Regions from separate parts of the Rhizobium sp. WYCCWR 11152 genome, predicted to be linked through region 3. Evidence: predicted binding sites of a transcription regulator. Region 3 holds the regulator's gene; each other region holds the start of a gene.
What was found. Region 3 encodes LexA, which represses DNA repair genes until DNA is damaged. Its sites were predicted from a motif close to TGTTCNNNNTGTGTTCNG; they were not measured.

Region 1 (5,120 bases), on a different contig from region 3:
GCGCTTGGCATCCTGGCGGAAATCATTGACCTTTTCGGTGTTGGACATGTCGAGCGTCATCGAAGCGGCGAGGAATTCGACCGGATAATGCGCCTTCATGTAGGCCGTCTGGTAGGAGACGATGGCATAGGCGGCGGCATGCGACTTGTTGAAGCCGTAATTGGCGAACTTCGCCAGCAGTTCGAAGATATTGTCGGCCTGCGGTTTCGATACGCCGTTCTTGACGGCGCCAACGACGAAGCGTTCGCGCTGCTGGTCCATCTCGGCCTTGATCTTCTTACCCATGGCGCGGCGCAGAAGGTCGGCTTCGCCCAGCGAATAGCCGGATAGTACCTGGGCGATCTGCATCACCTGTTCCTGATAGACGATGACGCCCTGGGTTTCCTTGAGCAGGTGGTCGATCATCGGATGGATCGATTCCAGCTCTTCGTCGCCGTGCTTGCGGGCATTGTAGGTCGGGATGTTCTCCATCGGGCCGGGACGATAGAGCGCCACCAGCGCGATGATGTCCTCGATGCAGTCCGGCTTCATGCCGATCAGCGCCTTGCGCATGCCGGCACTTTCCACCTGGAACACGCCGACCGTCTCGCCGCGCGACAGCATCTCGTAGGTCTTCTTGTCGTCGAGAGGAATGGCTGCGAGATCGACCTTGATACCGAGCTTGGCGACGAAATCGACCGCGACCTTCAGCACGGTCAGCGTCTTCAGGCCGAGGAAGTCGAATTTGACCAAGCCCGCCTGCTCGACCCATTTCATGTTGAACTGGGTGACCGGCATATCGGAGCGCGGATCGCGATACATCGGCACCAGCTTGGAAAGCGGCCGGTCGCCGATGACGATACCGGCGGCATGGGTCGAGGCGTGGCGGTAAAGCCCCTCGATCTTCTGGGCGATATCGAGCAGCCGCGCGACAACCGGTTCCTTTGCCGCCTCCTCCTGCAGCTTCGGCTCCTCCTCGATCGCCTTGGACAGCGGCGTCGGATTGGCGGGATTGTTCGGCACGAGTTTGCAAATCTTGTCGACCTGGCCATAGGGCATCTCAAGCACACGGCCGACGTCGCGAAGGGCGGCGCGTGCCTGCAGCGAACCGAAAGTGATGATCTGCGCCACCTGCTCGCGACCATACTTGGCCTGGACGTAGCGGATCACCTCTTCGCGGCGGTCCTGGCAGAAGTCGATGTCGAAGTCCGGCATCGAGACGCGTTCCGGATTGAGGAAGCGCTCGAAGAGCAGCGAAAAACGCAAGGGATCGACATCGGTGATCGTCAAGGCATAGGCGACCAGCGAACCGGCGCCCGAACCACGGCCGGGACCGACCGGAATGTCATGCTGCTTGGCCCATTTGATGAAGTCGGCAACGATCAGGAAGTAGCCGGGGAAACGCATGCGCTCGATGACGCTGAGCTCGAAATCAAGCCGTTCGCGATAATCCTTTTCCTCGTAACCCGGCGACATGCCGAGCGTTGCAAGCCGCATGTCCAGCCCTTCGACCGCCTGGCGGCGCAGCTCGCTCGCCTCGGCGCGTTCGGCCTCCTCGGCATCATCGGTCGCACCGGTGAAGCGTGGCAGGATCGGCTTTCGCGTCTTCAGCACGAAGGAGCAGCGCGTGGCGATCTCGATCGTATTTTCCAGCGCTTCCGGCAGGTCGGCGAAGAGCTTGACCATCTCGGCCCGGCTCTTCAGATAGTGATCCGGCGTCAGGCGAAAGCGGCTGTCATCGGAGACGATGGCGTTGTGCGCGACCGCCATCAGCGCATCATGGGCGTCGTAATCGTCGCGTGTCGGAAAGAAAGCCTCATTGGTCGCAACCAGCGGTAGGTCGTGGGCATAGGCGAGCCCGATAATCTTCTGTTCGTGCCGCTTGTCGTAGGTGCCGTGCCGCTGCAGCTCGACATAAAGCCTGTCGCCGAAGAGACGCTTCAGCGTGAGCAGCCGGACTTCCGCCTGAGCGGGATGGCCTTCCTTGATCGCCACGTCGACCGGCCCGGTCAAGGCGCCGCTCAATGCGATCAGCCCTTCCGTGCCCGCCTCCTCCAGCCAGGAGGCGCTGATATGAACGGCCTGGTTGCTCTCGCCGCCGAGATAGGCCCGACTGACGAGATCGACCAGCCTTTCATAACCGGCATCCGTCGCGGCGAGAAGAACGATCGACGGCAGCTTGACCAGTGCCTGCTGGCCGCCGCGCTTCTCCGTTTCCAACCCATCTTCCATGTCGATCGAGACCTGGCAGCCGATGATCGGCTGCAGGCCGTCTTCCATCGCCTTCTGCGAGAATTCGAGGGCGACGAACAGATTGTTGGTGTCGGTAATCGCAATCGCCGGCTGACTGTCGCCGGTCGCCTTGTAGAGGATCTTCTTCAGTGGCAGGGCGCCCTCGAGAAGCGAATAGGCGGAATGGACCCTCAGGTGGATGAAGCCTGGCGTGCCGCCGGTCGCCTCACCCGTTGAACCCTTTGCCGTATCCGCCATGATATGCCTTTCCAATCACCCGAATGAATCGGACGCATTGTCGGCATAGAGGGCGATGATGTCCAGAAGAAGTCCCGCGTCCGGACCGCATGATTACCATGCGGTCCCCTGAAAACTTTAGAGCGCCATGACGATGAGCGAGAAGCTTGCAACGAACATTGCGATGGAGGTGAATGCTGCGATATCACGGATCATGTCAGTCATCGGGCTCTCCTTTACTCGTTATGTTTTCAATTTGTTCCATGTATGTTCCGTTGTCAACAGGAATCTTTTCCTCCTTTCTTGTGTTTGAAAATCCCAGGAAATAGGCGACGAATCGGCTAAAGGGCCGGCGCTCGATGTGATCGGCAGCAGCCTTGCCCTTTCCCGATCCGCCGCAGATTGGTCATGGTACTCAGGCGGCAGACCTCCTCAGGGCGACTCTTTATTTCCGGCATATGTTCTTTTTTTGTTCTTTACATGCCGCGGCATATTTGCCAGCATCGGGCCGAGAGGAGAATGACATGGTCGATATTGCGATGCTGAACGAATTCGTCGTGGAGGCGAAGGCTGCGACCTATGTCGGCGGCGGCGTGGCGCGCGTGCCCTGCCGGCCGGGTGCCCACGATATCGGTTTCGAACGCGGCGACTGGCGCTATCTCGACAGCTATTTCGGCGGGACCGATTTCGCCGGACAGGAAGTGGTGTGGCTTGCCGACGAGCCCGTCTGGGCGATGAATTATTTCGGCTGCATCATTGCGCCTGAGCTTATCGACGGCGCAGCAGCGGGAACGGTGATCAAGACGGCACTTTCTGCGATGTATCGCGAGGGCCGGTTTCTTGGCGGGATGGAATTCGACCATCCGTTCGGCCGCTATATCGACAGCAGCGAAGGCGGCTGCGAGCGGTTCAGCGGCCACGAATGCATCATGGTCGATGGCCAGAAGGCCTATGTGCTCGACTATCGCGGCGGGCTGGTCATCCCCTGATCGTGGCCCGCTACACCTTCCCCGCTCGCGGGGCGAAGGGACATGCCGCACCGGCTTTCTCTAACCTCGACGCTGCGTTTGGCACGTTCCCTCGCCCCGCTTTTACGGGGGTCCGAAGGACAGGGCGAGACGAGTGGCTCGACCCCGGTAGGTTAGGGTGAGGAGCAGCCATCGGCGTTAACCGGACAGCCATGGACCGCGGTCTCAGAAATCGACGATCTTGCCATCGGAGATCGTCACGCGCCGATCCATGCGGCGGGCGAGCTCGTGATTATGGGTGGCGATGAGGGCAGCAAGGCCGGATTGGCGCACCAGCGCTTCCAGCGCGTCGAAGACGTAGCTTGCCGTTTCGGGGTCGAGATTGCCGGTCGGCTCGTCGGCAAGAAGCAGGGTCGGCGCATTGGCGACGGCGCGAGCAATCGCAACGCGCTGCTGCTCGCCGCCGGAAAGCTCGCCGGGGCGATGCGAGCCACGATGGCCGATGCGCATATAATCGAGAAGCTGGCCGGCCCGCTCTCCGGCTTCCTTCCAGGAAAGCCCGGCGATCAGCTGCGGCATCATGATATTTTCAAGCGCCGAGAATTCCGGCAGCAAGTGGTGGAACTGATAGACGAAGCCGATTTCGCTGCGGCGGATGGCGGTGCGTTTCTCGTCGCTCAGGCCGTCGCAGGCATGGCCGTTGATGTTGACCTCACCGCCGTCCGGATGCTCCAGGAGGCCGGCGACATGCAGCAGTGTCGACTTGCCGGTGCCGGAAGGGGCGACGAGAGCGACAATCTCCCCCTTCGATATCGAAAAATCCGCGCCCTTCAGGATCGAGAGCAGCGTACCGCCCTGCCCGTAATGGCGCTCGACGCCGGTAAGCTGGAGAACGACGTTGCGTTTCATGAAGGCGGCATTCCTTATTCGTAGCGCAGGGCCTGCACCGGATCGAGCCTGGAGGCACGCCAGGCCGGGAAGATGGTCGCGATGAAGGAGAGCGTCAGCGCCATGACGACGATCGAGATCGTTTCGCTGAGATCCATCTCGGCCGGCAGCTGGCTGAGGAAATAGACCTGCGGATTGAACAGTACGGTGCCTGAAATCCACGAGAAGAACTGGCGGACGGATTCGATGTTGACGCAGACGAGAACGCCGAGCAGCACACCGGCAATGGTGCCGACGATGCCGATCGCCGCCCCAGTCATGAAGAAGATGCGCATGATCGCGCCGGCGCTGGCGCCCATGGTGCGCAGGATGGCGATATCGCTGCCCTTGTCCTTCACCAGCATGATGAGGCCGGAGATGATGTTCAGCGCCGCGACAAGCACGATCAGAGTCAGGATCATGAACATGACGTTGCGCTCGACCTGCAGCGCCGAGAAGAAGGTCTGGTTGCGCTGGCGCCAGTCGGTGATGGCGATCTGGCGGCCGGCCGCTTCCTCCACCTTGGGCCTCAGATCGTCGATATCGTCGGGGTTGTCGACGAAGAGCTCGATCGACTGCACCAGTCCCTCGGCATTGAAATAGAGCTGCGCTTCCTCGAGCGGCATGAAGATGATCGAGGAGTCATATTCCGACATGCCGATCTCGAAGAGACCGGAAATCTTGTAGGACTTGATACGCGGGCTGACGCCCATCGGCGTAATGTCGCCATCCGGTGACGTCAGCGTAATGAGATCGCCAACACGCAGACCGAGTTGG
Region 2 (5,120 bases), on a different contig from region 3:
ATGCCTCGCTTCATTGCTTCGGAAATATTTCTGATCAGAAAATCACCCATTCGGCGCCTCACTATGATATCAGTGATATCATAGTGCCTCGGCAGTGAATTTTCAACGCAGCGTCAGAGCGCCTTCGACTTCGCCGCCTTGGTGAATTTCTTGATCACCATCTCCCGCTTCAGCCGCGAGATATAATCGATGAACAGCACGCCGTTCAGGTGGTCGATCTCGTGCTGCAGGCAGGTGGCGAGCAGGCCGTCGGCTTCCACGGTCTGTTCCTTGCCGTTCCGGTCGAGATATTTGACCGAGACGACAGCCGGACGCTCGACCTCGGCATAATAATCCGGAATCGAAAGACAGCCTTCCTCATAGACGGAGCGCTCGTCGGAGGATTTGACGATCTCAGGATTGATGAAGACCTGCGGCTGCTTTTCCTCGCCCTCGCGCGAGATGTCGATGACGAGCATACGGCGCGGCACGCCGATCTGGATCGCGGCAAGGCCGATGCCCGGCGCGTCATACATGGTTTCCAGCATATCGTCGGCAAGACGCTGCAGGTCGGAATCCACCCGCTCGATCGGCTTGGACAGCTGGCGGAGAACGGGATCGGGAAGAATGATGAGTGGCTTGATGGTCATGGCGTTCCCATAACCCATCTTTTCCGACTATGGAATTATCCGGCAGCCGGGGAATACGCTTTTTTGCATCCCCGCCTGGAATTTCGCCATATTCGCCTCAGGCCGCCCGGCGGGCAGCACCGGCGGAACGGCCCTCCGGCCGGGCACGGAAGCGCTGCAGCAACTCGATCAGGGTCTCCACCTCGTCCTTGAGGCGGCGGGTTTCCGCCGAAGAGTGCTCGACCATGTCCGAATTCTGCTGGGTGATCGCACCCATGTTGCGGACGGCGAGGCTGACCTCGTTGACGCCGGTCGCCTGATCGCGGGCGGCGGCGGCGATATCGGCGACGAAACGGTTGATGATGTCGATGCGACTGATCATGTCATTCAGCGCCTCGCCGGTGCTGGAGACGATGCCGACGCCCTGATTGACCTGGGTCGAGCTCTGCGAGATCAGGTTCTTGATCTCCTTGGCCGCCTCCGCGGTGCGCTGGGCGAGCTGGCGGACTTCCTGGGCGACGACGGCAAAACCCTTGCCGGCATCACCGGCACGGGCCGCCTCGACACCGGCGTTCAGCGCCAGCAGGTTGGTCTGGAAGGCGATCTCATCGATGACGCCGATGATCTTGGAGATCCCGGTCGAGGATTTCTCGATGCCGGCCATCGCCGAGACGGCGCTGGTGACGAGTTCGCCGGAGTTCTTCGCCTTCTCTTGCGTCTCGCGCACGGCATCCGACGCCTTCTCGGCGTTGGCGGCCGTCTGGCCGACGCTGACGGACAGCTGCTGCAGCGCGGCCGAGCTCTCCTCGACGCCTGCCGCCTGCTGGGCGGTGCGCAGCGCCAGATCGTTGGTCGCGTTGGAAATGACGTCGGCTCCGGTCTTGATATGGCCGGAGGTCTCGCGCACGGATGCGAAGGACTGGCTTAGCGCCCTGACGGCGCGGTTGTAGTCCTCCGCCATCTGCCGGAAATTGCCCGGCAGGTCGGACGGCAGGGTGGCTTCGAGATCGCCGTTCGACAGCGCTTCCAGACCACGGCGCAGTTGCTCCAGCGCAATCGCCTGATCGGATTCGGCCTCAGCGCGCTGCTCTTCCAAGGCGCGGCGCTTTGCTTCGAGCGTCTCGAGATAGACCGAGATGGAATAATCCATGTCGAGCATGCCTGATTTGACGATCGCCGACAGCTTCTCGGCCAGCAGCTTGCCCTCTCGGCGCGCGAAGATCGAAGGCCACTGCTTTTCCATGATGCCCTTGACGAGTTCGGACATGACGATGGCGTAACCGCCGATAGACCAGCGCGGTTCTAGCCCCATGCGCTCATGCATGCGGCCGACCGCGGTCACGTCGTCGACATAGCGCTCGTCGAACGTGCCACCAGTAAGATTGGTCCAATGATCCTGCTGACGCTTCTTGGCATGGCCCAGTTGGGACTTGTCGGCGACAGCGGGGGTCTTGGCGATCTTGGCGTAGAATTTGTCGAGGGCGCCGCCGATCAGCTCCGATATGACCGGGCGCAGATCCCGCATCGACTTGCGCGCCGCTTCATCCAGTTCGATGAAATCGAGGCGCTGCCTGAGGGCACTGTCGGTCTGCTGGGCGGTCATGGAGATCTCTGTACTTGGCGCGACGCGCGCGGGAAGGAATTTCTGCGCCGCAGGTTTTGGCCAATATGGTTGAGCAATCGTTAAATCGGACGGTGATTTCTTCTCCCCGAGCGAGGAAGAGCGATCGCTTGAAAGGATATTGAGGGCGGCTCATTCCGTTCACGTTTTGATCTATATATCGCCACTTCTTCTGTTATGCTTGCGCCATGACCATCCATTCCGAATCGCTCGCCCTTGCCCTTGCCTCGATCAGCCCGGCCATGCTGGCGCTTGTCGGCGGCGTTCTCGCCGCCCTCGCCCTGCTGGTGATCGTGCTTCTCCTGCGCGGCGCCAGCCTTCGCCGCGAGCAGGCGGAGGAAGCGAGCTTTCGCGCTGAGGAAAACGAAGCGCGCATGGCCGAGCTTTTGAAGATCCAGGCGGAGATGCAGGGCCGCATCGCGGCGATGACCGAGGTCTTCGGCGCGCGGCAGAGCGAACTCAACCAGACGATCAGCCAACGCCTCGACGGCATGTCGCAGCGCGTCAGCTCGACGATCACCGAGCAGACCAAATCGACGCATGAGAACCTGCAACGGCTGCAGGAGCGGCTGGCGGTCATCGATGCCGCGCAGAACAATATCCAGACGCTTGCCAAGGATGTCGTCGGGCTGCAGGCTATTCTGTCCAACAAGCAGACGCGCGGCGCCTTCGGCCAGTCCAGGATGGAAACGATCGTCGCCGACGGTCTGCCGATGGGCGCCTACGCCTTCCAGCAGACGCTGTCCAACGGTTCGCGGCCGGACTGCACGATCCGCATGCCGAACGGCGCGCCGCCGCTGGTGATCGACGCAAAATTTCCGCTCGAAGCCTGGAACGCGATCCGCGACGCCGGCAGCCCCGAGGCCGGCAAGATCGCCGGCCAGCAGTTCCGCCGCGACATGGAGGTCCATATAAGGGACATTTCCGAGAAATATCTGATCCAGGGGGAAACCCAGGATACGGCCTTTCTCTTCGTGCCGTCCGAATCGATCTTCGCCGAGATCCACGAGCACTTCGAGCCGGTGGTGCAGAAGGCGCACCGCGCGCGCATCGTCATCGTCTCGCCGTCGCTGCTGATGCTGTCGATCCAGGTCATCCAGGCCGTGCTCAAGGACCAGCGCATGCGGGCGCAGGCGCATCTGATCCAGGGCGAAGTGGCGATCCTGATGGATGATCTCAGCCGCCTCGACGAGCGGGTGCGCAAACTGCAGGGTCATTTCGCCATGGCGCAGAAGGATATCGACATGGTGGTCACGTCAGCCGACAAGCTCGCTAAGCGCGGCGCCAAGATCGAAGCGCTGGAATTCGAGGCAGGCGGCGGCGACACTAAACCCGCCCGCGACAACGAAGCCGCGGCCAAATCGGTGGAGAGCCGCACCGGTCTTCTGAAGCTCCGGGTGGTTGACGAGGACTGACCGCTTCGGGCAGTGTCTCGTCCGCGTGAAGCAGTAGGAGCATGATGTCGTCCGAAAACCGATCACACTTTTCGGAATCATGCTCCAGAAGACGGGACACATTCATGATCACAGTTTTCGGGTCCATCAACATGGATCTCATCGCCACGACCGAGCGCCTGCCGAAGCCCGGCGAGACGGTAGCCGGCAACGGCTTTGCCACGGCCGCCGGCGGCAAGGGCGCCAACCAGGCGCTGGCGGCCCGGCGCGCCGGCCGCTACGTGCATATGGCCGGCGCCGTCGGCAAGGATGCTTTCGCTGAGGAGGCGCTGGCCCTGCTCGATGATGCAGGTACCGACCTTTCTCTGATCAAACATGTCGACGGTCCCACCGGAACGGCGCTGATCCTTGTCGGCGGCGACGGAGAAAACATGATTGCCGTCGTTCCCGGCGCCAATGGCCAGGTCACACCTGCCGATGCCGAGACGGCAATCGGCCGCATGAACGAAGGCGATATCCTGATGCTGCAGCTCGAAGTGCCGGCTGCGGCCGTCGAAGGCGCGCTGTCGGCGGCCCGCGCCAAGGGCGTCACCAGCATCCTCAACCTCGCGCCGCTGATCCCCGATGCGCCGCGTCTCGGCCGGCTCGCCGATATCGTCATTGCCAACGAGACCGAGTTCGAGCGGCTCGCCGGGCAGGAGGGCATGGACGCGCAAGCACGGGAGGCAGCCCTTGTGCATCTGCATGCGGAGACGGGCCAGACGCTGATCGTGACGCTCGGCGCCGACGGGGTCATCGCCATTCGTGACGGGGCGATTTCAAGGGCGCAGGGCCTCAAGATCGAACCTGTCGATACGGTCGGCGCCGGAGACACTTTCTGCGGCTATTTCGCTGCCAGCCTCGACGACGGCCTCGATTTTGTCTCGGCGCTGCGCCGTGCGGCGGTTGCCGGTTCGCTCGCCTGCCTCAAGGCCGGGGCGCAACCTTCGATCCCTTTGAGCGAGGAAGTCGCAGACAGGATATAGTCCGCGTCTCTTAGCGAAGCCGCCGGCAAAACTCCCGGTAATTCAGGGCGTTCCGGCGATTTTCCTCGGCTCGATCGATCGAATTTCATTCAAATTTAAGAGATCTCCGGCGATGTTGCCCGTGGTCGCTGGTTCCTTGCGCTTTTGGAATCCAGCTGTCCACGCGGCTGCTCCATGACGGGGCGAAGCCTTTGCTCCTGCGCCGGAGAATGCCCGTTCGGCGCATCCTTGCCCGAGGACCCCATGTTCATTTTTCGCATGAAATCGCTTGCCGCGAAACTCATCGTCATCACCGGCATCGCCATCGCGCTTGTTCTCATCGTTTCGAACTTTTTCCTCATCGGCCAGACCCGGGATCGCGTCCAGACGCTGACGATGGATCAGGCCAACCTCGAGGCAAAGTCGATCGCCAATGAAATCGCCGCCAATGTCGGCGAACTCGCCAGCGCCGCACGCACCATGTCGGGCGTCA
Region 3 (5,120 bases):
CACGGAATGGGTCGCGTCGAAGATAACGGGCGCGCCCATCGCCGCCATGATCGGCAACGAACGCATGTCGGAAATCAGCGTATTGTAGCCGAAGGAGACGCCGCGCTCGCACAGCAGCACGTTCGGATTGCCGCTGGCATTGAGCTTCTTCAGGACGTTCTTCATATCCCAGGGGGCGAGGAACTGGCCCTTCTTGACATTGACGACGCGGCCGGTCTTGGCGGCGGCGATAAGAAGGTCGGTCTGGCGGCAAAGGAAGGCCGGGATCTGCAGGACATCGACGACCTTCGCCACCTCCCCGCATTGCTCGGCGGTATGAACGTCGGTCAGGACGGGAAAGCCGAATTCCTTCTTGAGGTCGGCAAAGACCTCCATGCCCTTTTCGATCCCGATGCCGCGTTCGGCCGAAAGCGAGGTCCGGTTCGCTTTGTCGAAGGAGCTCTTGTAGACGAGGCCGATACCGAGCTTTCCGCAAAGCTCTTTCAGCGTGCCGGCAACCATGAAGGCGTGGTCGCGGCTCTCCATCTGGCAGGGACCGGCAATCAGCGACAGGCGGCCGGTATTGGAAAAAGTGACCTGGCCTTGGCCTTCGCCGATCCTGACTTCGGAATTCGTATCAGTGCTCATCGTGTTTCCTCGAAGGCGAAGAGCGTGCCCTGCCCGGGCGCGGGCTTCACCAGAATGCGATTGTTCTTGCGCGTGTAGGTCACCCCGTTAGCAGCCAAATGCGCTTCTGTCACGGCAAGATCGGCGACAGTGAAGAGGATTGCCCGGCCGCGCAGGCCGCGATCGGCGGATGAGCCGGCGATGTCGAAATAGGCCTCCAGCCCTTCCGGCGTCATCAGGCTGATTTTCGCATTCGATGCTGCGATATTGACGCCGAACCCGGTCTTCTCGACTGCCGATTGCGCCACCGCAAGGCTGACGAAGGCAGCGAAGGCGGCCGGCTCCGGCGTGCAAAGCGCGATCTCGACTATGCCGGTGACACCATTGGCATGCGCCTCCAGCGCGGCGCGGTCGGCCGGCAGCGGATTGACGCGCTCGACGCTGAAAAGCAGGAGATCCGGCGCGCGCAGGTCGCCGGCAAAAGCCAGCTTGAAGCCGGCAATCGCCTCGGAACCGTCCGGCATCGTCATCGGCCGGGTGAACTCCAGCATCTCGCCGGCGCTCGATCCGTTGCCGACGAAATTCTGATGATCGATGCCGGCATCCTTGCTGCCGAAAGCCAGCCCCGAAAGCCCCTCCTCGCCGCAGCGGAAGCGGAAGGCCTGGTTGCGGGCGGTGAAGACATTGCCTTGCCGCGCTGATGCCTCGCTCTCCTCGACGCTCGCAATCCCGAGCGGCTCCAGATAAGTCTTGTCGGCAAAGAAGACGCAGGCATTCTCCGTTCCGAAGGGATGGCGCGCATCGGCGGCAACGGTGAAGCCGAGCTTGCCGAGCCTCTCGCGCGCCAGATCGATATTGACGACCGGCAGCACGACATGATCCAGCGGGTGCGGTTTGGCGGAGTGCTCGTTCATGATATCCCCTCTCCTAACACGGCAGAGATGTGTGAGAGTGCCGCCCAAGGCAAGACTTGTGTGCCAATCCGGCGAATGAAAATAATAATCTCAACGAGTTGGCGCCAAGTTTTACGGAAATTTAGCTACTTGCGGAACACATATGGAACATATAGTGTATGTTCTGGATTTGTTTCAATCACGAGGTCACAACGTCGATGCTCACGCGCAAACAACAGGAGCTTCTCCTTTTCATTCATGAGCGCATGAAGGAATCCGGCGTTCCGCCATCTTTCGACGAAATGAAGGATGCCCTGGATCTCGCTTCCAAGTCCGGGATTCACCGGCTGATTACGGCGCTGGAGGAGCGTGGCTTCATTCGCCGCCTACCGAACCGCGCCCGTGCGCTCGAGGTCATCAAGCTTCCGGAGGCCTACAGCCCCAGCATCCAGCCCCGGCGCGGCTTTTCGCCGAGCGTCATCGAGGGCAGCCTCGGCAAACCTCAGCCGGTCGCCGCCCCCGCTCCCGCAAAACCCGTCGCCGACAACGGCAACTCGGTCTCCGTGCCGGTCATGGGCCGAATCGCTGCCGGTGTGCCGATCTCGGCGATCCAGAACAACACCCACGACATCGTCGTTCCGGCCGACATGCTCGGTTCCGGTGAACATTATGCGCTGGAGGTCAAGGGCGATTCGATGATCGACGCCGGCATCTTCGACGGCGACACCGTGATCATCCGCAACGGCAGCACTGCAAGTCCTGGCGACATCGTCGTTGCTCTCGTCGACGACGAGGAAGCGACACTGAAGCGCTTCCGCCGCAAGGGCGCCTCGATCGCGCTGGAGGCCGCCAACCCGGCTTACGAGACCCGGATTTTCGGGCCGGACCGTGTCAAGGTTCAGGGTAAACTCGTCGGCCTCATTCGCCGCTATCACTGACATTGGCTAGGCTCGATTCGGTAAAGCTGTTGCTGCGCCAGTCATAGGCGCGATGGCGCATCCATGGCCGCGACAATGCATCGAATGCGGTTGCGACCTCCAGGCCGGCGTCCGTGAAGCGCAACTCGATGGATCCGGTCCTGCGCAGCGTCTCACCGGTGAAGAGCGTCGCACCCGAGCGGCAGCTGTTGAAGCGAAGGCGGACCGAGGTCACGACGATATCGGCCGCGTCGCATGCCGGACCGAGATAGGCGGCATTGTCGATGACAGCAACCACCTGACCATTGGCGAGCCTTGATGTGCACCAGGCCTTCTTGACGCAGGAAAAGCGGTTTGCGTCACCGCCCGCTGTGGCCGCCCGCATCGCGGTCCTTGCTTCGTTCTGCTGATCGCGGGAAAGCCTGACGCGGCGGTCTTCTCCTACCGGCGGGATAGCAGGACCATCCAGCATCTTCGGCGGATCATGCCTCGGCAGGACCAGCGCTCTCTGCCACTGGTCGAAGATGAAATCCGGCGGTCTTTCACGGTTGGACGCCATGGCCGCCGCCTCGACGATTGCGACGAGACTGCCATCCTCCGAAATCACCAAATCCGGCGGACGGGGACCCGGCAGAAGCAGCAGGATGAGCGTTGCGACCGCGATGATCGATGTGCCGACATGGCGCAACCGGGTGCGGAGCAGCGTCAGCAGCAGAAAGCCTGCCACGGCGACGGCGAAATACCAGGCGGGCAAGCGGCCGACGTCTATATTGCCATCCCAGCCGGACACCGTCTTTGCGACCGCGATCACCAGATCGAGGCCGAATCCCACCACCTTCCAAGGCAAAACGTCCAGGCCGAAAGGCATGAGCAGCATCGCCAGCAGGCCGGCCGGCATGATGATGAAGGAGATGATCGGCATTGTCGCGAGGTTTGCCGGCAGGCCGTAGGCGGTCAGGCGATGAAAATGCTCGATCGAAAACAGCGCGGTGGAAAAACCGCCGATCAGCGAGGTCAGGAAGATGCCGCCGAAGAAGCCCGCAACCGTAACGAATGGCCTGATGATCGGCAGCTTCAGGAAGGCGTTTTCGCGGACGCGCCGGTCCTTCCACAGCTGATAGCCCGAGACCAGCGCCAATGTCGCTGCAAAAGACATCTGGAAGCTCGGACCCAAAACCTCGGACGGCGAAATGACGATGATGACGAGCGCGGAGAGAGCGACATTGCGCAGGCTGATCGACGGCCGGTCGAAGAAGACGGCAACCAACATGATGGCCATCATGATGAAGGCGCGTTCGGCAGAGACCGCAAAGCCCGAAATCAGGAAATAGGCGGTGACAGCGATGAGCGCGCCGGCGGCAGCGATCTTCTTCGTCGGGTAGGCCTCAGCAATGCCGGGAAAGAGGCTGAGCAGCATCCGGAAGCCGACGAAGAAGATGCCGGCCGACAGCGCCATGTTGAGGCCGGAGATGGCGATGATATGAGCCAGACCGGACTGGCGCAGCGCCTCCGTCGTTTCATTCGAGATGGCACGCCGCTCGTCCGTCACCAGAGCAGCGGCGAAAGCGCCGGTGTCGCCGGGCAGGATCGACCTTATGCGGTCACCAATGCCGCTGCGCAGCCGGTAGAGCCCTTCGAGCAGCGTTTCAGCCGTCGATCTGGCAGCCTGGGGACCAGCCTGCGCATCGACCTTCGTCGGTGCACCGTAGAAGAAGCCGTTGGCGCCGATGCCATCGAAATAGGCACCGAAGGAGAAGTCGTTGAGTTCGGGAAGTGCCGGACCTGCCGGCGGCGTCAGCCGCGCCCTGCCGGTAATGATATCGCCGATCTCGAAGGCCGCGTCCGCGCCGCGGGCGATGGCGGTGATGCGTTCCGGCCGCCGCTTCAGCTCCGGTGCCTTAGTGCCGGTGACCGCAAGAATGTAGCGCCACCGCCCGCGACCATCGCCTTCGCGCCGCTCGACACGGCCGGTCACCGTGGTCGTCACTGATGAATCGAGGATCACGGTCGAAGCCCGCCGGCTCTCGAACTGCGCCGTGACCATGCCGCAGACCACGAGCGAGAGCGCCAGCAGCGTTGCCCGCACTGCCGCCCGGCTGCGGCTGGCGATGAGAACCGCCACTGTCACCGCCGACAGGCAGAGCAGTGATGCAACGAGGGGAAAATCCGATGCCGCGAGAAACCAGACGGCTGACCCAGCGCCGAGGAAGACCGGCGAAAACAGCAGCAGGCGGCCATGGTCCGCCTCTTCGCCCAGCATGCGCATGCCGGCACGCAGCACTTGCGAGGCTGCGGCCGGCAGCCGGTGGCGCAATGGTGTCGCCGACTGCGTCCGTGTCGGTCGCGTCACCACGACAGGTGGTGAAAAACTGGAGGAGTCGGCAAGGCCTTCGCCTGCTTCCGGCCGCAATTCGACTGTCGTCAACTCCTGCATGAACCGCCCAAGCCCGGCTGCGAAGGCGGCCAGAATGCAACCTCCAATCAAATCCGGCAAGAATAATCGATTGAAATATGAGGGAAAATCGCGAGCGCCAAAAGACCAGTCGAATCATCAGCTTCCGATATGCGTGCGGCTCATCGCTGCAGTGCCTAAAAGGTGATACCGCAATGCACAAAATGCCATCACGGTAACTTGGCATTAGCTTCGCGATCATATAGCTATCGGTGAGGACGCTTAACCCCTATGGCGCTTTTATGGCGCCAC

Region 1: dnaE (DNA polymerase III subunit alpha) is a predicted target of LexA. The motif match lies at 2,706-2,723, and genes of this name have one in related genera.
Region 2: G9X67_RS23490 (DNA recombination protein RmuC) is a predicted target of LexA. The motif match lies at 2,368-2,385, and genes of this name have one in related genera.

Annotation. Positions count from the first base shown of each region.
Region 1 covers NZ_JABFCP010000009.1:941,071-946,190, reverse strand. Annotated here, with positions in the region: gene dnaE (DNA polymerase III subunit alpha) at 1-2,469, opposite strand, end outside; gene G9X67_RS19870 (DUF5680 domain-containing protein) at 2,973-3,437, shown strand; gene G9X67_RS19865 (ABC transporter ATP-binding protein) at 3,642-4,325, opposite strand; gene G9X67_RS19860 (lipoprotein-releasing ABC transporter permease subunit) at 4,340-5,120, opposite strand, start outside.
Region 2 covers NZ_JABFCP010000011.1:391,162-396,281, forward strand. Annotated here, with positions in the region: gene G9X67_RS23475 (plasmid stabilization protein) at 1-50, opposite strand, end outside; gene def (peptide deformylase) at 114-629, opposite strand; gene G9X67_RS23485 (globin-coupled sensor protein) at 727-2,211, opposite strand; gene G9X67_RS23490 (DNA recombination protein RmuC) at 2,418-3,644, shown strand; gene G9X67_RS23495 (ribokinase) at 3,749-4,648, shown strand; gene G9X67_RS23500 (methyl-accepting chemotaxis protein) at 4,892-5,120, shown strand, end outside.
Region 3 covers NZ_JABFCP010000008.1:737,410-742,529, forward strand. Annotated here, with positions in the region: gene kdsA (3-deoxy-8-phosphooctulonate synthase) at 1-627, opposite strand, end outside; gene G9X67_RS13415 (VOC family protein) at 624-1,520, opposite strand; gene lexA (transcriptional repressor LexA) at 1,718-2,437, shown strand; gene G9X67_RS13425 (ComEC/Rec2 family competence protein) at 2,418-4,850, opposite strand.